3 regions of the Mesorhizobium sp. BH1-1-5 genome follow, and region 3 is predicted to be linked to each of the others. Evidence: predicted binding sites of a transcription regulator. Region 3 holds the regulator's gene; each other region holds the start of a gene.
The links. The regulator LexA, encoded in region 3, represses DNA repair genes until DNA is damaged. The targets are predictions, from matches to a motif close to TGTTCNNNNTGTGTTCNG.
Positions count from the first base shown of each region.

Region 1: the regulator LexA is predicted to act here: its motif matches at 4,502-4,519, upstream of parE (DNA topoisomerase IV subunit B).
Region 2: the regulator LexA is predicted to act here: its motif matches at 5,918-5,935, upstream of LB572_RS21800 (ImuA family protein).

Region 1 covers NZ_JAIUIM010000005.1:32,898-40,638, forward strand. The annotation lists gene LB572_RS08150 (CpaF family protein) at 1-433, opposite strand, end outside; gene LB572_RS08155 (AAA family ATPase) at 430-1,644, opposite strand; gene LB572_RS08160 (hypothetical protein) at 1,658-1,936, opposite strand; gene LB572_RS08165 (type II and III secretion system protein family protein) at 1,941-3,380, opposite strand; gene cpaB (Flp pilus assembly protein CpaB) at 3,410-4,330, opposite strand; gene parE (DNA topoisomerase IV subunit B) at 4,585-6,639, shown strand; gene LB572_RS08180 (FUSC family protein) at 6,682-7,741, shown strand, end outside.
Region 2 covers NZ_JAIUIM010000016.1:148,386-156,126, forward strand. The annotation lists gene LB572_RS21790 (error-prone DNA polymerase) at 136-3,474, opposite strand; gene LB572_RS21795 (DUF6504 family protein) at 3,471-4,961, opposite strand; gene LB572_RS21800 (ImuA family protein) at 4,903-5,895, opposite strand; gene LB572_RS21805 (metallopeptidase family protein) at 6,079-6,516, shown strand; gene LB572_RS21810 (tautomerase family protein) at 6,553-6,759, opposite strand; gene LB572_RS21815 (SMP-30/gluconolactonase/LRE family protein) at 6,938-7,741, opposite strand, start outside.
Region 3 covers NZ_JAIUIM010000010.1:224,184-231,924, forward strand. The annotation lists gene gltA (citrate synthase) at 1-518, opposite strand, end outside; gene gltX (glutamate--tRNA ligase) at 699-2,123, opposite strand; gene LB572_RS16000 (ComEC/Rec2 family competence protein) at 2,227-4,683, shown strand; gene lexA (transcriptional repressor LexA) at 4,725-5,465, opposite strand; gene glp (gephyrin-like molybdotransferase Glp) at 5,583-6,788, opposite strand; gene moaC (cyclic pyranopterin monophosphate synthase MoaC) at 6,788-7,267, opposite strand; gene trpC (indole-3-glycerol phosphate synthase TrpC) at 7,270-7,741, opposite strand, start outside.

The DNA of each region.
Region 1 (7,741 bases), on a different contig from region 3:
CGACGAAGCAGTTCTCATGGCCGTTGATCAGGATATCGTTGATCTCGGGGTCCTTGAGCAGCGGCTCGAGCGGGCCGAGGCCGACCATTTCGTCGACGATATCGTCGACCAGCGAGTCGAGCTCGGCGATGTTGATCGCCATCCGCTCCTCGCGCGTCTTTTCCGAAACGAATTCATGCACCTGCCGGCGCATTTCATCCCGGGGCAGCCGCTCAAGCGCCACGAGGTTGATTTCTTCGAGTAGCATGCGATGGATGCGCACGCGTGCGTCCAGCACCTTGTTGGCGTTTTTTGCAGGCGCTGCCTCAGGCCGCGGCGGCGCCGGCTTGCGGGTCGTCGGGATGACGACAGCATTGTGCGCGACGGGCGCGGGTTCCGGCGCCCGCTGCGGACGGACGTCGCGGCTCTGCAGGTTGGAAAAGCGACTGTTCATCCTGCCTTCCTCTTCAGCAAGCCCTTGCCCAGGCCGAACAGCGACTTCGACTTGACCGCCGTCTGGACGGCCTCCTCCGGCAGGATGATCTTCTTCAGGTCGTTGACGACATTGGCGTTGGGGTCGATGGCGTGCAGCGGCACGCCGCGGTCGACGGCCTCGCGCACCAGCCGGTAATTGTTGGAGATGCCGCCGACGAAATGCTCGCCGAGTATCTCCTGAACGTCGGCCTGCTTGATGCCGCTGTCGAACATCTTCTGCTCGAAGCGATTGACGATGACGTTGGGCTTCACTTCCTTGCCGGCTGTCTCATAGACTGCCTGGATGAGACGCTGCGTATGACGCAGGCAGGGCACCGTCATCTCGGCGACGATATAGAGCTTGTTCGACCCAAGCAGCACCGTCTCGGTCCAGGGGAACCAGGTGCGCGGCATGTCGATGACGACGTTGTCGAAATAAGCCGCGACGAGATCGAGCATACGCACCACGACATCGGTCTTGAACGAGCGCATGTCCGAAGGGCGCGTGGGAGCGGCAAGCACGCACAGCCCACTCGCATGCTTGGACAGCATCACGTCGAGCAACTGCCGGTCGAGGCGCTCCGGCTGGTTCTCGATTTCGGTGATGTCGAAGCGCGGTTCGAGGTCGAGATACTCGGCGCAGGCGCCCTGCTGGAAATTGAGGTCTACGACGCAGGTCGATGCGCCGCGCGTCACCGAATGATGCAGCTGGAAAGCCGTCTGCAGGGCCAGCGTGGTGGTGCCGACGCCGCCGGCGGCCGGCATGAAGGTATAGATATGCGATTCGGTGTTCTCTTCCCGCCCCGGTCCCTGCAGCGCACGGATGACGGAACGCACGAGGTCGGCCGTGGTGATCGGCTTGACCAGGAAATCGGCGACCTTAAGCTGCACCAGGATGCGCACCGCCGCGGCGTTGAATTCCTGGGTCACGACGACCACCGGAACGCTGCCTTCCAGACGCCGCATGACGCGCTGCAGCGACTCGATCTCCTCGAGCTTGGCCGCGTCCATGTCGACGATGACCGTGCCGAAGTCTGTCTCGAGGATCTCGCCGCGCAGCTCGTTGACGCTCTTTTCCAGCGTCAGAAGCTCGATGACCTCGGAGGCCGCGAAAGCCGTACGCGTGTCTTGCAAAAATGTCCTGTCCGTCGAAACGAGCAGGATCTTCTTTGTCTTGCTGCCAGATGCCATCGGCGTCAGCCCATCAGTCCGATGTCGTTGATGATGATGATGTCGTCGATGACGACCCGGAGCCGGCTTTCGCACCGACGGCGGTGCTCCCGGAACCCGGACGCTGGGCCGGCACCAGGAGCTTTGTGTTCTGGACGCCATACTTCCATGGATCGACCATCTGCATGGCGGTGTTGGACGCCTGCGCGTTGCCGGCAGCCAGCGTCACCCCTTCCGCGCGCATGTAGTCGTCGCTGGTGCAACCGCTGGCGAAACCGGCCAGGAGCAGAGCAATGCAAGAAAGGCTGCGCATGGCCTTAGTCCTTCGGCAGGTCGAGGAAGTGGCCGGACGTGGCGGCAGCCACCGGGCGGGCGGCGCTGCCGTCCGCCAGTGCCACCGGGCGCTTCGGCGCCGAAGCGTCCACTTCGTCCGTGTTGTTCAGAAAGTAATCGGCGGGACTTGCCGGCTGGGTGCCATCGGTCGGCTCGACCATCTTCTTCGAGGGATCGACCGGCTTGACCAGGTAAGGCGTGACGATGATGACCAGATCGGTCTCGCGCCGCTGATAGGATTTCGACGAGAACAGCGGACCGAGCACCGGCAGCTTGCCGATCCCCGGCACCCGTGATGTCGTGATGTCGTTCTGCGACTGCAGAAGGCCGGCGATCATGAAGCTCTGGCCGTTCTTGAGGTCGACCGATGTCCTGGCGCGGCGCACGATGAAGGCCGGAATGGAAATGCCGCTGCTGACCTGGATCGAAGCGGACGGGTCGATCGAGGACACTTCCGGCGCGATGTCGAGGCTCACCAGCCCGTCCTTCAGCACCGTCGGGGTGAAATCCAGGCCGACGCCGTATTTCTTGTAGGTGACGCTGATCTTGCCATTGTCTTCGGAAACCGGGATCGGGAACTCGCCGCCGGCAAGGAAGCTCGCCGTCTGGCCCGAACGCGCGATCAGGTTCGGCTCGGCCAGCCGCCGCGCCAGACCGCGTTCCTCCAGCGCCTTGATGGCGATGTCGATCGAAACGCCGTTCGACAAGAGGCTGCCGATGATCTCACCGGTTCCGGCCCCCGTCACGCTTCCCCCATCCGGGTTCAGCACGACTTTGCGGTTGCCTATGCCATAGGCGAAATTGGCGCTGTATTTAGCGCCGAGGTCCTGACCGGCCTGACGGTTGATCTCGACGAAGCGGACGTTGAGCTGCACCTGCTGCGAGGACGAGATGTTGACCGAGTTGATGACTTCCTCGTTGCCGGAAAAGCGCGACGCGATCTTGCTGGCCTTGTCGGCGGCGACCGCGTCGTCGGCCTCGCCCGACAGCACCACGCGGCCGTTCGCTGAACCGACCTTGATCTTGGCGTCGGGCACGCTGGCGCGGATGGTGCTGGCCAACTGGTCGGTATCCAGCGTCACCTCGATGTCGATGGTGCCGACAAGCTGCTTGTTCTGGTCGAAGAGCGCGATGCCTGTGGTGCCCAGATTGTTGCCGAGCACATAGAATGACTTGTCGGTCAGCGGATTGACGTTGGCGATCTCCGGATCGCCGATGACGATCTGGTAGAAGGCGGCGCTCGTCATGATCGTCTTCGGCTTGCCCTTGGCGACCTTGATCGAAGCGTTCTTGTTCGCCGAGACATAGACGACGTCATTGTCCGCCCTTGCCGGCGCGGCGACGCCAAGCATTGCCGCCGCCAGCGCGATCGCGCCGAGAAGGCGCCATCCCCCGGTCGTCCGAAATACATCAAACCCGAACATCTTGCCCCGTCCCCGCCGGTCCCCACCGGCTATTGCTGCAGTTCCTGCGGCGGTTCCCGTGAAGGAACCTTGTATTCCTCGACCTTGTCGCCGCGCGTCACGATCACCGTCTTGAATTTCGGCTCGTCCTGGTCCTTCGTCACCGCATTGACGAGCGAGGCGGCGCTCGCTTGCGTGCTTGCGGCAACCGAACCGCCGAAGGACGAGATGGTCGTGAGCCCGCTTTTGCTGGCGCTGGCGTCGGCTGCGGAACGCAAGGACAGTGACAAGGTGCCGACGGTGCGGGCGAGCGCCACTTTCTGCGCCCCTTCGTTGGTCACCTCGATGGTCACGGAATTGGCGATCTGCGGCTCGGTCTTGCGTTCGTCAGCGCCCTGCCCGACCGAAAGCACCTTGGCGTCGGAGACGACGACCTCCGAGGTCACCGTCGAGCCGGCTGCTCCCAGCGCATTCTTGGACACTTCCTGGATGTCTCCGGCGTCACGCGTCAAAACGACGTCGACGCGGTCTCCCGGCGTGATGAAGCCGCCGACGCCGGCGATCTCGTCGGTGCGGATGGTGACGGCCCGCATTCCCGGCGACAGCATGTTGGAAAGGGTGGCGCGGCCGTTCGGTCCCGACAGCTTGGCGAGCAGCACCGGTTCGTTGACCTCGATCGGCGACAGCACGACCCGGCTGCCGTCCGCAAGCAGCTTGTCGATGGTCGGAAAAGCGCCCTGCGGCAGGGAATCCTGCGGCCACGGGATCTCGGCGAGTTGCGCCCGCCCAAGCTCCATGCCGTAGCGCAGCGGCGCTTGAGCCACCACGATGGTCTTGAACTCGACCTTGGGCTGCTGCGGGGCTTCGACCGTGACGACCTTGACCTCGGGCTGAGCCTTCGCCTGGCTCTTGACCCAGAAATCCGCCGCAAAGATCGAGATCGCGCCGAAGACGGCGGCGATGCCGATCATGGTTATGGCCCTGCCCCTCACAACGAAACCCCTGACGCCCGTGGTCTTTTGTTAGTTAGGCCTCACGCTAGGCGTCATTGTTAAAGAATCAGGAATCCCACCACCCGCCGATCGCCCTATTTCGGCCGGCTTGGTTATCGAATGGTTTTGGAATAAGAGACAGTTTGATCCCTGAACGGAACAGGAACTCGTTCGCCCGCCAAAAGCGTGGCAGTATCGAGACGTGATTCGCATTACCGGACGCTAGGCCCAGCATGGACGACAGCAACGACCTCTTCGGCAAGATGGAAAAACCGGCGCAGCCGGTGCGCGCGCCCTCGCGGCCCGCCGATCCGCTGGTGCAGGCCGCGAAGCGTTCGACCGCCGCCCGCGACGGCAGCGAAAGCTACAGCGCCGCCGACATCGAGGTGCTGGAAGGGCTGGAGCCGGTGCGGCGCCGTCCGGGCATGTATATCGGCGGCACCGACGACAAGGCGATGCATCACCTGTTCGCCGAGGTCATCGACAATTCGATGGACGAAGCTGTGGCCGGCCACGCCACCTTCATCGACGTCGAGCTTTCCGCCGACGGCTTCCTGACCGTCACCGACAATGGCCGCGGCATCCCGGTCGATCCGCATCCGAAATTCAAGAAGCCGGCGCTCGAAGTCATCATGACGACGCTGCATTCGGGCGGCAAGTTCGACTCCAAGGTCTACGAGACCTCCGGCGGCCTGCATGGCGTCGGCGTCTCGGTCGTCAACGCGCTGTCCGACCACCTCGAGGTCGAAGTCGCGCGGGGTCGCCAACTTTACCGCCAGCGTTTTTCCCGCGGCGTCCCGGTCAGCGGTCTCGAGCATCTCGGCGAGGTCCACAACCGCCGCGGCACGAGGACCCGCTTCCATCCCGACGAGCAGATTTTCGGCAAGGGCGCCGCCTTCGAACCGGCGCGGCTTTACCGCATGACACGCTCGAAAGCCTATCTGTTCGGCGGTGTCGAGATCCGCTGGACCTGCGATCCGTCGCTGATCAAGGACAAGGACCAGACGCCGGCCAAGGCCGAGTTCCATTTCCCCGGCGGCCTCAAGGATTATCTCAAGGCGTCGCTCGGCGACGAATTCCAGGTCACGCGCGAGGTCTTCGCCGGCAAGAGCGACAAGCAGGGCGGCCACGGTTCGCTCGAATGGGCGGTGACCTGGTTCGGCGGTGACGGTTTCCTCAACTCCTACTGCAACACCATTCCGACCCCTGAAGGCGGCACGCATGAGGCCGGGTTCCGCAACGTGCTGGCGCGTGGATTGCGCGCCTATGCCGACCTCATCGGCAACAAGCGCGCCTCGATCATCACCACCGAGGACGTGATGATCTCGGCCGCCGGCATGCTGTCCGTGTTCATTCGCGAGCCGGAATTCGTCGGCCAGACCAAGGACAGGCTGGCGACGATCGAGGCGATGCGCATCGTCGAAAACGCCATCCGCGACCCGTTCGACCACTGGCTGGCCGACAATCCGCAGGAAGCCTCGAAGCTTCTCGAATGGGTCATCGCGCGCGCCGATGAGCGCGTGCGGCGCCGCCAGGAAAAGGAAGTCTCGCGCAAGAGCGCGGTGCGCAAGCTACGCCTTCCGGGCAAGCTCGCCGATTGCACGCAGAACGCCGCCGCCGGCGCCGAGATCTTCATCGTTGAGGGCGACTCGGCCGGCGGCTCGGCCAAGCAGGCGCGCGACCGCGCCAGCCAGGCGGTTCTGCCGCTGCGCGGCAAGATCCTCAACGTCGCCTCCGCCGGCAACGACAAGCTTGCCGCCAACCAGCAGATTTCCGACCTGACCCAGGCGCTCGGCTGCGGCACGCGCTCGAGATACCGCGACGAGGACCTGCGCTACGACCGCGTGATCATCATGACCGACGCCGACGTCGACGGCGCGCATATCGCTTCGCTGTTGATCACCTTCTTCTACCAGGAGATGCCGAACCTGATCCGCGGCGGCCATCTCTACATGGCCGTGCCGCCGCTCTATTCGATCCGGCAGGGCGGCAAGGTCGGCTATGCCCGCGACGACGCGCACAAGGACGAATTGCTGCGCACCGAGTTCACCGGACGCGGCAAAGTCGAGATCGGCCGCTTCAAGGGCCTGGGCGAGATGATGGCCTCGCAGCTCAAGGAGACCACGATGGATCCGAGGAAGCGCACGCTTCTGAGGGTCGACGTGATCGACGCCGAGCAGGCCACCAAGGATGCCGTCGACGCGCTGATGGGCACCAAGCCCGAGGCGCGCTTCCGCTTCATCCAGGAGCGCGCCGAATTCGCCGAGGCGGACGTGCTGGATATCTGATCGCCTGCTGGTCCATAACAATCTCCGGCACGGAGAACCGATGTGACCTGGACGCGGTTGAACGAGCTTGTCGAGACGACGCTAAGCGGTCTGACGCAGCCGACCCGTTCGGACTGGATTTTTGCCCTGCGCACGGTTTCGGCCGGGCTGATCGCGCTGCTTGCCGCCTACGCGCTGAAGCTCGACCATCCGCAATGGGCGATGATGACGGTCTTCATCGTCGCGCAGCCGGTTGCCGGCATGGTGCTGGCAAAAGGCTTCTACCGGCTGCTCGGCACGTTGGCCGGCGGCCTGGCGGCAGTCGGCATCACATCGCTGTTCGGCGCCAATCCCTGGCTGTTGGTGAGCGTGCTGGCGCTCTGGATCGGCGTCTGCACGCTGGTCTCGTCGCTGCTGCGCAACCCGGAAGCCTATGGCGCCGCGCTTGCCGGCTACACCGCGATGATCATCAGCCTGCCGGCCCTCGGACAGCCGCACATCGTCGTCGACCTGGCGATCGCGCGCTGCGCCGAGATCGTGCTCGGCATCGTCTGCGCAGGCGTCACCAGCCGGCTGATCCTGCCGAAGCTCGCGGCCGACGCCATCATCTCCAGGCTGAAGCGCAGCATCCTCGACCTCGCCGAATATGCGTCCGGCGCTTTTTCCGGTGGCGATCCGGCAAGCCTTGCCGCGCTCCAGCGCAAGCTGATCACCGATGCCCAGACGCTCGCCGAGATGCGCACCTATGCGCGACTGGAGGCGCCGAGCTTCGCCACCCGCGCGCATCCGGTGCGGCGCACGATCGGCCAGCTGCTGTGGGCGCTTTCGGCGGCGCGCGCGCTGCATAGCCACCGCGCGCCGAGGAATGCGGCGCTCATCCCGATGCGCCGCGAGTTGAAAGCCTTCGTCGGCGAGTTGGCGGCGACGCCCGGCGCGCTCGAAGACACGGCCCCCTGGGTCGCCCGGCTCGACGCGATCGCCGGCAAGGCCAGGGAGATGCCCGACCTGCCCAAAGATACCAACCCAAACGATGCCGGCCCCAACGATACCGGTGAAGACAAGGTCGGCACCATCACCCGCCTGACCATTGCCGGCGATTTCGCCGAGGCGCTTAAGCAGGTGA
Region 2 (7,741 bases), on a different contig from region 3:
GGTTGGCGGAGGCGCTCGTGACTACCTAACGCTGCTGCTGCACGAAAATCCAAAATGCCGGCGGGACAGCACCCCTCTCTGTCCTGCCGGACGTCTCCCCCGCAAGGGGGAGATTGGCAGCTTCGGCGCTGCGCCTTACTGAAAATTCCGTCCCTTGGGCATGACTTGCCGCGCGGTGCTCGACAGCGCCGCGATGTCCTGGCGGACCGGCAGGCCACGGTTTGCGGCGGACGCCGGTCCAACCGGCCGTTCGGCGGGATCATGCTCGATGACCGGGCGATTGGCGGACTCCAGCAGCACGCTCAGCCAGGAGGTCAGATCCTCGATCCGGTCGGCGACGATGTGGATGACGTCCGATTCATGCTGCAGCTTGCCGGTGACGCGGATGAAGCGGGCGCCCATGACGATGGAGCGGAAGCGGTCGAAGACGCGTGGCCAGATGATGACGTTGGCGATCGACTTTTCGTCCTCCAGCGTGAGGAAGATGGCATTGCCCTTGCCCGGGCGCTGGCGCACCAGCACGAGGCCGGCGACGGAGACGCGGCGGCCGTCGCGCACCGATGGCAGGCGGGCATTTGGGGTGATGCCGGCGCGATCCAGCCTTTCGCGCAGGAAGGCGACGGGATGTTCCTTCAGCGACAGGCCGAGCGAGCGGTAGTCGTGCACGACATGCTCGCCGAGCGGCATTTTCGGCAGTTTCGTTTCCGGCTCCAGCTCGCGCAGGCTGAGCGACGGCTGGTCGAACAACGGCAGCTTCTCGGCGGCGCTCTTGCCGTCGAGCGCCCGCACCTCCCAGAGCGCGGCACGGCGGTCGAGGCCGATCGAGCGGAACGCGTCGGCCTGCGCCAGCTTCTCGATCTCGCCGACATCGAGGCCCGACCGCAGCCAGACATCCCTGACCGAGCGATAGCCGTCGCTGCGTTGCGCGACGACTATATCCATGCGTTCCTCGGACAGGCCCTTGATCTGGCGGAAGCCGAGCCTGACGGCATGCGCCGTTTCGATGACGCCGCGCATCGAGGCGTGGCGTTCGAGGATGCGCGACGGATCGAAGGCGGTTGCTTCCAGCGTGCAGTCCCAGACGGAATGGTTGATGTCGACCTCGCGTATCTCGACGCCATGGTCGCGCGCGTCACGAACGAGCTGGGCCGGCTGGTAGAAACCCATCGGCTGAGCGTTCAGGATCGCGGCGCAGAACACGTCGGGATAAAAGGTCTTGAACCAGCAGGAGGCGTAGACCAGCAGCGCGAAGGACGCGGCATGGCTTTCGGGAAAGCCATATTCGCCGAAACCCTCGATCTGCTTGAAGCAGCGTTCGGCGAACTCCTTGTCGTAGCCATTGCCGACCATGCCGTCGACCATGCGCTGGCGGTAATTGCCGATCGTGCCGGTGCGCTTGAAGGTCGCCATGGCGCGGCGCAGCTCGTCGGCCTCGCCCGGACGGAAGCCGCCGGCGACGATGGCGATCTTCATCGCTTGTTCCTGGAACAGCGGCACGCCCAGCGTCTTGCCGAGGATCTTCTTGAGCTCAAGGCTGGGATAATTGACCGCCTCCTTGCCCTGCCGGCGGCGTAGATAGGGATGCACCATGTCGCCCTGGATCGGGCCGGGACGCACGATCGCCACCTCGATGACGAGGTCGTAGAAATTCTCCGGCCTGAGGCGCGGCAGCATCGACATCTGCGCGCGCGACTCGATCTGGAAAACGCCGAGCGTGTCGGCCCTTTGGATCATGGCGTAAACGTCCTCGTGCTCTTCGGGGAGGGTGGCGAGCACGTAAGGTCGTCCAAAGGGATCCCGCGCCCGCGGATAATGGTCGGTGAGCAAGGTGAAGGCGCGCTTCAGGCAGGTCAGCATGCCGAGCGCCAGCACGTCCACCTTGAGGATCTTCACCGCGTCGAGGTCGTCCTTGTCCCATTCGACCATCTTGCGTTCCTCCATCGCCGTCTTGACGATGGGCACGACCTCGTCGAGCCGGTCGCGGGTGATGACGAAGCCGCCGACATGCTGGGAAAGGTGGCGGGGAAAGCCCATGATCTCGTTGGCGCGTTCCAGCACCTGCCTGGACAGCGGGTCGGTGCGGTCGAGGCCGCCGGCATTGGCCTCCCTTTCGCCGAGCTCGGAGGTCGACCAGCCCCAGATGGTGCTGGACAGCGCGCTGCGCACGTCCTCCGACAGGCCCATGGCCTTGGCCACCTCGCGTAGGGCAGAGCGGCCGCGATAGCTGATGACGGCGGCGGCCAAGGCGGTACGCTTGGCGCTGTATTTCTCGTAGATATAGGCGATGACCTCGTCGCGCCGTTCATGCTCGAAATCGACGTCGATATCGGGCGGCTCGTTGCGCTCCTCGGAGATGAAGCGCTCGAACAAGGTGTCGATGCGCTCGGGGCCGACCTCGGTGATGCCGATGCAGAAGCAGATGATCGAATTGGCGGCCGAACCGCGGCCCTGGCAGAGGATGTCCTGACTGCGGGCGAATTTGACGATGTCGTGGACGGTCAGGAAATAACGGGCATAGTTCAGGCGCTCGATCAAGGCGAGCTCGCTGTCGATGCGTTTCAGCACATAATCGGGAATGCCGGCCGGATAGCGTCTTGCCGCGCCTTCGCGGGCAAGGCGTTCGAGCTCGGCCTGCGGCCCCAGCCCGGATTCGGTCAGCTCGTCCGGATAGTTGTATTCGAGATCGCTGAGCGAAAAACTTAGCTCGTCGGCGAGGCGCAGCGTCTCGGCCAGCGCTTGCGGGTGGCGGCGGAAAAGCCGCGCCATCTCCAACGGCGGCTTCAGATGGCGCTCGGCATTGGCGGTCAGCTCCAGCCCGACGTCGGAAACCGGGGTGTTGAGGCGGATCGCGGTGAGCACATCCTGCAGCGGGCGACGCTCGGCGGCGTGATAAAGCACGTCATTGGTCGCCATCAGCGGAACGCGGGCATGCTCGGCCATCGCCGCCGCCTGCTCGATGCGGAAGCGGTCATTCCCGGCATAATTTGGCGCCACGGCAAGGCGGAGCACCGAGCCGAAGCGATCCTTAAGCCGGCTAATGAATGCCAGATTGCCATCCGCGTCTGTCGACAGATCTGGCAGGATCGCCAGCGACATCCGATCGCCCCATTCGAGCAGGTCGTCGAGCTCGAGCAATGTCGCGCCCTTCTCGGTTTCGTCGCGCAGATTGGCCTGGGTCAGCATGCGGCAGAGATGGCCCCACCCCTGGCGGTCGCGGGGATAGGCCAGAATGTCCGGCGTGCCGTCGCCGAACACCAGCCGGCAGCCCGGGTGATAGGCCATCTTCTCCACCTTGGCCTGCTGCCAGGCGCGCACGACGCCGGCCACGGTGTTCCTGTCGGCAAGGCCGATCGAGGCAAAACCATGGAATTTCGCCGTGACCACCAGCTCCTCCGGCTTGGAGGCGCCGCGCAGGAAAGAGAAATTCGAGCTGATGCCGAACTCGGCATAGGGGATGACGGTCAGCGCATTCATGCGAACACCCCATGCATGAACCAGCGCGGCGGCGCGGCCTGCGGCGCGCTGCTGTAGAGACCCTGGCGGTAGAGCCAGTAGCGGCGTCCCTCGCTGTCCTCGATGCGGTAATAGTCGCGGGTCGGCGCCTCTTCCTCGCCGGGCAGCTGCCGCCACCATTCGGCGGCGATGCGTTCCGGCCCCTCGGCGCGGGCGACGCGGTAGAGCGCGCGCCGCCAGCGGAAATTCATCGGCGGGCCTTCCGGGATCTCGGTCGCCGGCACCTCGATCGGTTCGGGCGAGCGGAACAGGCGCACCGGCCGCTCCGGCGGATAGATGGTCATCGGCGGCGCTGTTCGGGGCAGCGCCGCCCGGCCGGCCGCCGGCGCGCGCCTTTGCGGCGCCTCGGCGAAAGGCACGGTCTTGACGGCGCGTTCGGGCAGATGGCTTTCGACGACCACCGGCTTCAGCACGGCGGCCTCGCCGAGGCGGGCGCGGACGCGGTCGGCGAACAGCGCGATGTCGGCGTCATCGTCGTCCGCCTCGCCGGTGAGGTCGCCTTGCAACATGTCGAAGGCGGCGACCGACAGCACGGACAGCCGCACGAGGTCGAAGCCGAAGCCGGCATCGATGCTCTGCTCCAGCGCGGTCAGCCGTTCGTGGAACAGTCTTTGGATCAGCCGCGGCTCGCGCATCGGGCGCGAGGTGCCGACGGCGATGCGGCTGACGGCGCCGTCGACGCGGAAGAGAAGCAGCGCCAGTGTCCTTGCGCCTTCGCCGCGCCGTTCGAGGTCGCTCTTCAAGGCGACGGCAAGGCGGCTCACCAGCCGCTCGATCTCGTCGGTGAGCACGACCGGCTCGGCAAGGTGGCGCTCGACCGAGAGCGGCGCGACGGGAAGGCGCGGCGACACGGCTTCGTCGAGGCGGCCGAGCGCCTGGTCGAGGCGCAGAAGAAGAGAGGCGCCGAAGCGGCGGGCGAGCGGCGCGCGGGGTGCTGCCATCACCGCGCCGGCGGTGCGCAGGCCGACGCTCTCAAGGCCGGCGCGGGTCTCCGGCGCGATGCGCAGCGCCGACAAGGGCAGCGGCGCCAGCAGCGCCTCCTCCTCACCGCCGGCCACGATACGGTCGCCATGGAAGCGCGCCGCCGCCCAGGCGGCGCCCGGCGTCGAGGCGAGCCCGGCGCGGACATCGAAACCCTGCTGGAAGAAGCGGGTCAGGATCTCGTCCTGCATGGCGCGCTCGCCGCCGAAGAGATGCGTGCAGCCGGTGACGTCGAGGAACAGCCCGTCCTCGGCGTCGATCGCCACCAGGGGCGTGTAGCGGTCGCACCAGTCGGCAAGGCCTTCGAGCAGGCGGCGGTCGGCTTCCGCGTCGGCCTCCACCACATCGATCGAGGGGTGCATGGCGCGCGCATCGGCAATGCCCATGCCGCGCTTCAGCTTCAGCGCCTCAGCCCGCTCGTCGAGGGCTGCGATGCGCTGGGTGTTGTTGTCGCGATGGCTGATCACAAGAGGCAGGTGCTGCGAGGGCCGGGAACGCCAGGACCGCCCCAGACGCTGGCGCAGGATCCGTTCCGCGGCCAGATGCGGGAACCACAGCGACAGAATTCTCTGTTCTTTCTGCAAAAGCGTGCTCATTTGGGTTCCACTCCAGTGTGAATTGTCCGGGCAGGGCCGTGCGGCTCTTGCCGATATCGACTTTGAAGGCGGGGCGGCCGATCGAGCCGGCGAGCGGCCCGGCGACTGTCTCGCGGCTTGCCGCGGGCGCCGCCGAAACAATGAGGCGCACGGGCGCGGCGGTGGGGTCGGCCTCGCCCGCCTGGCGCAGCAAAAGCAGCGGCCGGCTGGCGTTCTGGGCGCGGGCGTGCAGCCGGCGCGTGGCGGTGAGGTCGAGCCGTTGCGGACTGCCGCGGACTTCCAGAATGACCGCGGCGAAGGCGGTCATGCGGGCGGCCTCCTCGGCGATCCATAGCGCATCGAGCAGCTTGGGCGCCTCGGAAAACAGCAATTGCTCCGGCTCGATGCCGAACAGGGCGTGCAGCCCCCTGGCATAGGGAAAGCCCGCCTCATGGAAAATTTCCGCGGTGCCGACCCAGAGGATCGGGAGGCCCTGCTTCTCTTTGAGGATGAGGCTAACGAGCGAGAGCGCGAAGCCGGCGACAGTGCCGGCATCGCGGGTTTCCAGGCCATGGATTTCGCTGAGCGCCGCCCTGGGCAGGCCGCCGCCAAGGGCCGCGTCGAGGCGCTCGATGCCGGTGCGCAGGAAGGCGTCCGCCGCGGCCACGGCAAGGCCGCGCCGGACGATCGTCATGTCCGATCCGGTAACATCAGCAGGCGCGCCAGGCGCCGGCGCTTGCAGGCGCTCGGGCAGCGTTCCTTCGATCTTCGCGATCTGGCGGCGCAGGGCAAAAACAGTGTCCCGCGCCACGGCACTCATCGCCATGACGTTCACTTCCGGCAGCAATTGTTCCTGTTATGTTCCTATAGATTCCAGAGGCGCCCGGAAGAGTCAAGCAGAGTCACAAGGAATTTATTCCTTCACCTTTTACCGTGAAAGCGGACGCCCGGCCGGCTCATTTGCCTCTATCGGCGCGAAAGCCTATATGCCGGGATCAAAGGACATTTCATGGCCCGTATCTATAAGACACGCACCTGGCACGACCAGCTCTCGCCGTCGATCGACGAGATGGAGCTTCTGGCGTTGGAGGCCTATGCCCATCTGCCGGACGAGTTCCGCAAGCTCACCGGCGAGATCATCATCCAGATCGCCGATTTCCCGACCGACGAAATCATGGACGACCTGTCGCTGGAGACGCCCTTCGACCTGCTTGGCCTGTTCGAGGGACGCGGCATCGCCGAACGCTGGAACCCGCAGACCGGCGAGGGGCCGAACCGCATCACGCTCTACCGCCGCGCCATACTCGACTATTGGGCCGAGAACGAGGAGACGATGGGCGACATCGTCACCCATGTGCTGATCCACGAGATCGGCCACCATTTCGGCCTGTCGGACGACGACATGGAGCGCATCGAGGAAGCCGCCGAGCAAGCGGCGGCGAGCTGAGCGAGAAGGGGCGCGCCCGCACCCGAACGTGCGGCCCTACCCCTTCCGCAGCGTCTCGACATCGGTCTTGCCGACATACCAGTCGCGGGCGTTGACCTCCTCGAACACCACCCAGACATCGTTATTGCTAAGCCCGGTGGCCTCCATGATGGCCGACGTCACCTTCTTGGCGATGTCAGCCTTCTTGCCGGCCGGATCGGCGGCGATCACTTCCTTGACGATGCGGATGTTGACGAATGGCATTTTTCTCCCTCCCCTTCAGTGGCTTGCACGGTCGAGACTGTTTCGAAATTCGCTCCGGCGAGTCATATGATGGTGGTTTCGAGAACCGGAGCGGAGCGGACTTGTGGGTCCGTGAGCACCGGAAGCGCAGAAACCGCCGGCAGAGGGCCGCCGGAGTAGAATTTCCAAACAGTCTCGCTCAATAGGTTTTGGCTCCGTTCACCATCAGCCGCACCATGTAGAGCGAGGTGGTGCCGGCGATGTAGAGACAGTTTAGCTTGTTGCCGCCGAACACGCAGTTGGCGGTCACTTCCGGCACCTTGACCTTGCCGATCAGCGTGCCGTCCGGATCGTAGCAATGGATGCCGTCGGCCGCGCTTGTCCAGATGCGTCCGTCGGAATCGAGCCTGAAACCGTCGAACAGGCCGGCGGTGCAGTCGGCGAAGACCTTGCCGCCGGAAACCTTCCTGCCGTGCTTGCCGACGTTGAAGACGCGCATATGCGCCGGGTTCTTCTCGCCATGCGTGCGGCCGGTGTCGACGACATAGAGCAGGCTTTCGTCGAGCGAGAAGGCAAGCCCGTTCGGCCGCACCATGTCGGTGATGACGGCCTCGACATCGCCGGTCTCCGGATCGACGCGATAGACGTTGCAGGCCCCGATCTCGCTCTCGGCCTTGTCGCCCTCATAGTCGGTGTCGATGCCGTAGCTCGGGTCGGTGAACCAGATCGAGCCGTCCGAGCGCACCACCGCGTCGTTGGGCGAGTTCAGCCGCTTGCCCTTCCACTTCTCGGCGATGGTGGTGATCGAGCCGTCGAATTCGGTGCGGCTGACGCGGCGGCCGGAATGCTCGCAGGTCACCAGCCGGCCCTGGCGGTCGACCGTGTTGCCGTTGGAATTGCCGGACGGCTGGCGGAACACGCTGACGCTGCCGTCGGTCTCGTCATAGCGCAGCATGCGGTTGTTGGGGATGTCGGACCAGACGACATAGCGGCCGGCGGCAAA
Region 3 (7,741 bases):
ACCATGCGCTGGTACGGGTCCGAGATGTCGGTCGAGTCATGGTAGAAGGCCGACAGCGCGCCGACCACGCCGCACATGACGGCCATCGGATGCGCGTCGCGACGGAAGCCGGTGAAGAAGCGCGACATCTGCTCATGCACCATGGTGTGGCGCGTCACGCGATAGTCGAAGTCGTCCTTCTGGGCCTTGGTCGGCAACTCGCCGTAGAGCAGCAAATAGCAGACTTCGAGGAAGTCGCCATGCTCGGCAAGTTGGTCGATCGGGAAACCACGATGCAGCAGGATGCCCGCATCGCCGTCGATGAAGGTGATCCCAGACTCGCAGCTTGCGGTGGAGGTGAAGCCCGGATCGTAGGTGAAGGCGCCGGTCGTGCTGTAGAGCGAACCGATGTCGATGACGTCAGGCCCGACCGTGCCGCTTCGCACCTTCAATTCGTGCGTCTTGCCGGCGAGTTCGAGCCTGGCGGTCGACTCGCGCGCCTTGCTGCCCGGTTCCAGTTTTGTCGCAGCTTCGCTCATTCTCAACTCCTTTTGTATCCTCAGGCCGGCAAGGCAATTCCTGCAAACGACACGTCGAAGTCACCGGAATGCGCGAACTCGCCACCGCATTTTAGGAGGTGCGTGCCAGATTGGGCCAAGGCCTAATGTTGCACTGCGAAACACACCTTTCAATGCCAATCTTCTTGGGCCAGTTCGCTCCTAATCGATTTGATCTGCTATGCGCGCCAGGCTTTCCTGACGGCCCAGCACGGCAAGCACGTCGAACACGCCGGGCGAAGTGCTGCGGCCGGTCAGCGCGGCCCTGAGCGGTTGCGCTACGGCGCCGAGCTTGTGCCCGCCGGCCTGCGCGAATTCGCGGATCGAAGCCTCCGCCGAAGCGGCGTTCCACTCGCCCTGGACAGAAGACAATGCGCCATGCGCGCCGCGCAAAATCGCGCGCGCATCCGCGTTGAGCAAGCCCGCCGCCTTCTCGTCCAGCGGCAATGGCCGCTCGGCGAACAGGAAGGCCGCGCCGTCGACCAGTTCCACAAGGGTCTTGGCCCGCTCCTTGAGGCCAGGCATGGCGGCGAGCAGCAGCGCCTTGCGCCTGTCGTCGAGCTTTGCCGCAAGTGCGGGGCCGCCTTCGAGATAGGGCAAAGTGGCGACGAAGATGTCGAACAGCGCCTGGTCGTCCATCTTGCGCATATGGACGCCGTTCAGCGCCTCGAGCTTGGCGAAATCGAAGCGGGCCGCGCCCTTGTTGACATCGCCGATGTCGAACCAGGCGACCATGTCCTTGATCGACATCACCTCGTCGTCGCCATGGCTCCAGCCGAGCCGCGCCAGATAGTTGAGCAGGGCTTCCGGCAGGTAGCCCATGGCGCGATAGGCCTCGACGCCGAGCGCGCCATGCCGCTTCGACAGCTTGGCGCCATCGGCGCCGTGGATCAGCGGGATGTGCGACATCGACGGCACGTTCCAGCCCATGGCGTTATAGATCACCGTCTGGCGCGCGGCGTTGGTCAGGTGGTCGTCGCCGCGGATGATGTGGGTGACGCCCATGTCGTGGTCGTCGACGACGACAGCATGCATGTAGGTCGGGACGCCGTCAGAACGCAGGATGATGAAGTCGTCGAGATCCTTGTTCGGGAAGCGCACCTCGCCCTGCACGCGATCGTTGACGATCGTCACGCCCTCGGACGGCGCCTTGATGCGGATCGCGCCCTTGACGCCTGACGGCGCCTCGGACGGAGCGCGGTCGCGCCAGTGGCCGTTGTAGCGCGGCGGCAGGCCCTTGGCGCGCGCGGCCTCGCGCATCGCCTCGAGCTCGGCCGGCGTCTCATAGGCGTAGTAGGCCTTGCCCATGCGCACGAGCTCCTCGGCCACCTCGCGATGGCGCGGCGCGCGCTCGAACTGCGAAACGGCGTCGCCGTCCCAGGAGAGGCCGAGCCAGGTCAGTCCGTCGAGAATGGCAGCCGTGGCAGCCTCGGTGGAGCGCTCGCGATCGGTATCCTCGATACGCAGCAGCATCGTGCCGTCGGTGTGCTTGGCATAAAGCCAGTTGAACAGCGCCGTGCGCGCGCCACCGATATGCAAATAGCCTGTCGGCGAGGGGGCAAAACGGGTGACGACCTTGTCGGACATGGAACTCTCGAAGAAGCACTGAAAAAATGCATGTTTCGCGCGGACTTCCACGCGGTCGGCGTTCATGTAGCATAGGCGGTCTGGGGCGCAAGGGGCAGACCCGATGGCTGGACGTGGCCGGGGCGCGGAGAAGGGCGAGGGAACGACGGCGGGCGTCAGCGAGCGCCTGATGTTTGTCCATGCCTCGCCCGCAGAGGCCGCGCCGGTTTCGCTTCCGGAATTCCGTCCACCAACCGAGCTTCTGCCGTCCAGCGACGATGCGCTACAGCCAGCCTCGCCGGCAGGCACCGTCAGCCGGATCCGCAAGCAGCTTGGCCGCGTTTCGCTTCCTGCACTGCGCCGGAGCATTGCCGTCGCCGCCACGACCGAGCTCGATCGCGGTATCGGCTTCCTGCTGGTGCCGGTCTTCCTTGCGGCCGGCGTCATCTATTACTTCTCGCTAGGCAGTGAGCCCGATCTCTACAGGCCAATTGCGGCGGTGGCCCTGATGGCCATCTGCGCGGCGGTCTCGCGTTCCTGGCAGAAAACGCACCTTGTCTTCATGGCGAGCCTTTTCTGTGCGCTCGGCTTTCTCGGCGCCAAGGTGGAGACCTGGCGGATGGCGACGCCGATGCTGGGCTCCGAAATCCAGACGCGGCTGACCGGCCGCCTCGTCACCGCCGAGGCGATGGCCAACGGCCGCGTCCGGCTGACCATCGACTTGATTTCCACGCAGCATCCGAAGCTGCGCTACGCGCCGGACCGCGTCAGGCTGTCGGCGCGCAGGATCCCACCCGGCATGACCGCCGGCTCGATGCTGACGGGCTATGCCAAGCTGTTGCCGCCGACCGGCCCGGTTCGGCCGGACAGCTACGACTATTCCTTCGACAGCTACTTTGCCGGCATTGGCGCCAGCGGCTTTTTCCTGGGCGATCCGAAGCTGATTGGGCCAGTGGAGGCACCTTTTGGCGCGCGCGTCACATCGGCCATCGAAAACGCGCGCGAAGGCATTGCCGACCATATCAGGAGCGCCATCGGCGGGTCCGAAGGCGAGATCGCCGCGGCGCTGATCGTCGGCGTGCGCGCCGGCATTCCGGAAGCGATCAACGAGTCGATGCGGCGGACCGGCATCTACCACATCATTTCTATCTCGGGCCTGCACATGGCGCTGGTCGCCGGCACGATAATGGTGCTTTTGCGCGGCGCCTTCGCGCTGTTTCCGGATTTCTCGTCGCGCCGGCCGGTGAAGAAATATGCCGCTGGAATAGCGTTGCTCTCGATCGCCGCCTATCTCGTGATCTCCGGCATCGTCGTGGCGGCCGAGCGAAGCTTCATCATGCTGGCTGTCATGCTCGCCGCCGTGCTCTTCGACCGCGCGGCGCTGACCATGCGCAACTTGGCGATCTCGGCCATCGCCGTCATCCTTGTCTCGCCGCACGAGGTGGTCGGCCCGAGCTTCCAGATGTCGTTTGCTGCCACCGCCGCCCTGGTCGGCGCCTTTGCCGGCTTTGCCGATTATCGCGCCGGCAAAACGACAACGCCGCCGGCAAAGCGATCGTTCCTCGGGTACCTGTCGCGAAAACTGGCGCTCGGGGTGGGTGGCGCCGCCGTAACCTCGCTCATCGCGGGCAGCGCTACATTGCTGTTTGCTATCTGGCATTTCCAGCGCGTGTCGCCGCTCAGCCTGTTTGCCAATCTGGCGGTGATGCCGATCGTCTCGCTGATCGTCATGCCGTTCGCCGTGTTGAGCGCGCTGGCGATGCCCTTCGGCTTCGACGGTCCGTTCCTTTATGTGATGGGCAAGGGCCTGACGGCGATGATCGCCATTTCGGCGTGGATCTCCGAGCGCTCACCGGTCGATGCCGTCGGGCTGATCTCGATCCAGTCGGTGCTGCTGGCGACGATCGCGCTGGTCATCGCGACCATGGCCACCACCTGGCTTAGGTTGGCAGCCGTGCCCTTCGCTCTCGCCGCGCTGCTGGCCATTCCGCATGTGAGCACGCCGGATGTGCTCATCTCCGAGGACGCGCATCTGGTGGCAATGCCGATCGGCGGCGGCGAGCTCGCCGTCAATCGCGAACGCTCCAACGAATTCACCACCGACAACTGGAAACGGGCGCTGAAAGCCGAGGAAATCGTGCCGCCCGAAACGTTCGCCAAAGATGCGTTGGACATCGCCGATCCGGTCGACCTGCCGCCCGGCTCGCCCTTCTACTGTACGGACGACCTCTGCATCGGCCGGCATCCGTCCGGCGCCATCGTCGCGCTCGCCGAGAACCGCGGCAGCGCGCGGCCGGCCTGCGGCTTCGCCGACCTCATCGTCATCAACGACGCCACCGCCTACAACCCCTGCCACGATCCGCGCGTGCTTGTCGTCACCAAGCGGCAGCTGGCGCGCGACGGCAGCGCCGCCGTCTTCTTCGATCCGCAATCGGCAACCGCGCGGCCAACCGCTCGCTATGCGGTCGAAGAACCATATCGACCCTGGCACGAGCAACGGAAATACACGCGCGAGGCGAGGGGGCTGCCGCCCTATCAACGGCCGGACAAGCCGGCTGCAGCGCCGCAGCCGACAGAATAGATGTCGGGCAATTCCGGACGAAGACCGCCGCCCAGCCTTGCTCAGTAGCGGCGGATAAGTCCGACGAGCTTACCCTGAACCTTGACCCGGTCCGGTCCGAAGATCCGGGTTTCATAGGCCGGGTTGGCGGCCTCGAGCGCGATCGAGGCACCCTTGCGGCGGAAGCGCTTCAAGGTCGCTTCCTGGTCGTCGACCAGCGCCACCACGATCTCGCCCGGGCTCGCCGTATTGGCGTTGCGGATGATGACGGTATCGCCGTCGAAGATGCCAGCCTCGATCATCGAGTCGCCCTTGACCTCCAGCGCATAGTGCTCGCCGCCCATGATCATGTCCGGCGGCACGGTGATCGAATGCGTCTGGTGCTGGATGGCGTCGATCGGCACACCGGCGGCGATGCGTCCCATCACCGGGATGGATACGGCCGAAACGGCATCGTCGTCATTGCTTGGCGTCGGGGCTCGCGACGGCGCCACCGGCCTGATCTGACGACTGACATTGTTCTGACCCAGGCTGCCCTGGATGACGCTTGGCGAAAACTTCTTCGCCGCATTGAGGCCGGGGGCGATCGAGTCGGGCAGGCGCAACACTTCCAGCGCACGCGCCCGGTTAGGCAGCCGGCGAATGAAGCCGCGCTCTTCCAGCGCCGTGATCAGCCGGTGGATGCCGGACTTGGATGCAAGGTCGAGCGCTTCCTTCATCTCGTCGAAGGATGGGGGAATCCCGCTCTCCTTCAGGCGTTCATGGATGAACATCAGGAGTTCATGTTGTTTGCGCGTCAGCATCGGCGGCCCCCACGGGTTCTGAAACCAGAATCAGAAAAACAAACCCAGAACAAACACTATCTGTTCCAGTTGTGTTCCGCAACCGTTTAAAGTTTAGTGAATTTGTTGACGTTTTGTTCAGCGTAACATCAGAACGCTGCATTCGGCGCCTGTCTCGGCGGCCGGCGCGAAGGGCTCACGCAGGATCAGGCCGTTGGCGTCGGCGAGCATCCGCAGCATCGAGGAGTCCTGGATGCCGAAAGGTGTTGCGATCAGGGCGCCGGCTTCTTCGCGCACGACGGCGCGCACATAGTCCTGCCTGACATCGTTGGCCTGCATGGCGGCGCCCAACCGGGCGGCTCGCACGTCCTGCCTGTGATCGCGGCCGCCGAGCCGGGCAAGCAGCGGTTTCAGGAAGAGTTGCGAGCAGACGATACTGGCCACCGGGTTGCCGGGCAGGCCGATGCATCGGACATTGCCAAGCCGGCCAAACATCAGCGGTTTGCCGGGGCGCATGGCGATCTTCCAGAAGTCGAGCGTCATGCCTTCGCCGATGAGCACGTCATGGATCAGGTCGTGGTCGCCGACCGACGCGCCGCCGAGCGTGACGATGACGTCTGCGTTCGCCTCGACCGCTTTCCTGACCAGCGCCGCGATCGCCTCCTTGCGGTCGGCGGCGATGCCCAGATCGAGCGCGCGCGCGCCGACGGACTGGGCGGCGGCGGCAACGCCATAGGCGTTGGAGGAAATGATCTGGTCGGGGCCGAGCGCGCTCCCCGGCGGCAGCAATTCGTCGCCGGTGGCGATGATGGCAACCAGCGGCCGGCGTACGACGCTCAAGGCAGGGTGGTTGGCCGACGCCGCGAGCGAAAGCGCTGCCGCATCGAGTTCGCGACCTTTGTTGAGCAGCACATCGCCCTGGCCGAAGTCGAGCCCGGCGCGGCGGATATTGCGTGCTTCCGCGGTCGGCTCGGTCACCTCGATCTTGCGGTTGCCAAGGTCGCGGACGTTTTCCTGGATGACGATGGTATCGGCGCCTTCGGGCACCGGCGCGCCGGTGAAGATGCGCACGGCCTGGCCTTTCCCGACGGATCCGGAAAAGCCCCGCCCGGCAGGCGCCATGCCGATGACCTCGAGCTGTGCCGGCACTGAAGCAACATCGGCGGAACGCGCGGCATAGCCATCCATCGCGGAGGCATTGAAGGGCGGCTGCGTGCGCAGCGCCACAACCGGTTGCGCCAGGACCCGCCCGGCCGCTTCCGCCAGCGGAATGCTTTCGCCCGGCAATGGCGTGGCGCCGTCGAGCAGGCGTTGGAGCGCTTCGGCGACCGGAACCAATGCCATCAGGCATCCACCTTGTAGTCACCGGACTTGCCGCCGGTCTTCTCGACCAGACGGATACCGGAGATCACCATGCCGCGGTCCGCCGCCTTGGCCATGTCGTAGATGGTGAGGCAGGCGACCGAGGCAGCGGTCAGCGCCTCCATCTCCACGCCGGTCTTGCCGGTGACGCGAGCGAGCGCGGTGACCCTGAGGCCGGGCAGCGAACGGTCCGGCTCGATCTCGACGGCAACTTTTGTCAGAAGCAGCGGATGGCAGAGCGGGATCAGCTCGTGCGTCTTCTTCGCGGCCATGATGCCGGCGATACGGGCCGTGCCCAGCACATCGCCTTTCTTGGCATCGCCGGCGAGAATCATCTCCAGCGTTTCAGACCGCATCGAGACGAAACCTTCGGCGATCGCCGTGCGCGTCGTCTCGGCCTTGCCGCCGACATCGACCATATTGGCTTCGCCCTTGGCGCCAAGATGGGTGAGGGCAGGCATCCTCAAACGGCCTCGGCCGGCGCCTTGCCCGTCAGCAGAAGCTCGGTCGCCGCGGCCACGTCCGCCTGCCGCATCAGGCTCTCGCCGACGAGGAAAGTGCCAATCCTGCTCTTTTCCAGCCGGCGGCAGTCCTGATGCGTGAAGATGCCGCTTTCGCTGACCAGCAGCCGGTCCGCCGGCACCATGTCCGCCAGTCGCTCCGAAACATCGAGGCTGGTCACGAAGGTCCGCAGATCGCGGTTGTTGATGCCGATCACGCGCGATGACAGGCCAAGCGCGCGTTGCATTTCCTTTTCGTCATGCACCTCGACAAGGGCGTCCATGCCGAGCTCGAAAGCGATCGCCTCAAGCTCCTTGGCCAGCGCGTCGTCGACGCTCGCCATGATGATCAGGATTGCGTCGGCGCCCCAGGCGCGTGCTTCGTATACCTGGTAGGGATCGAACAGAAAATCCTTGCGCAGGGCCGGCAGGCGC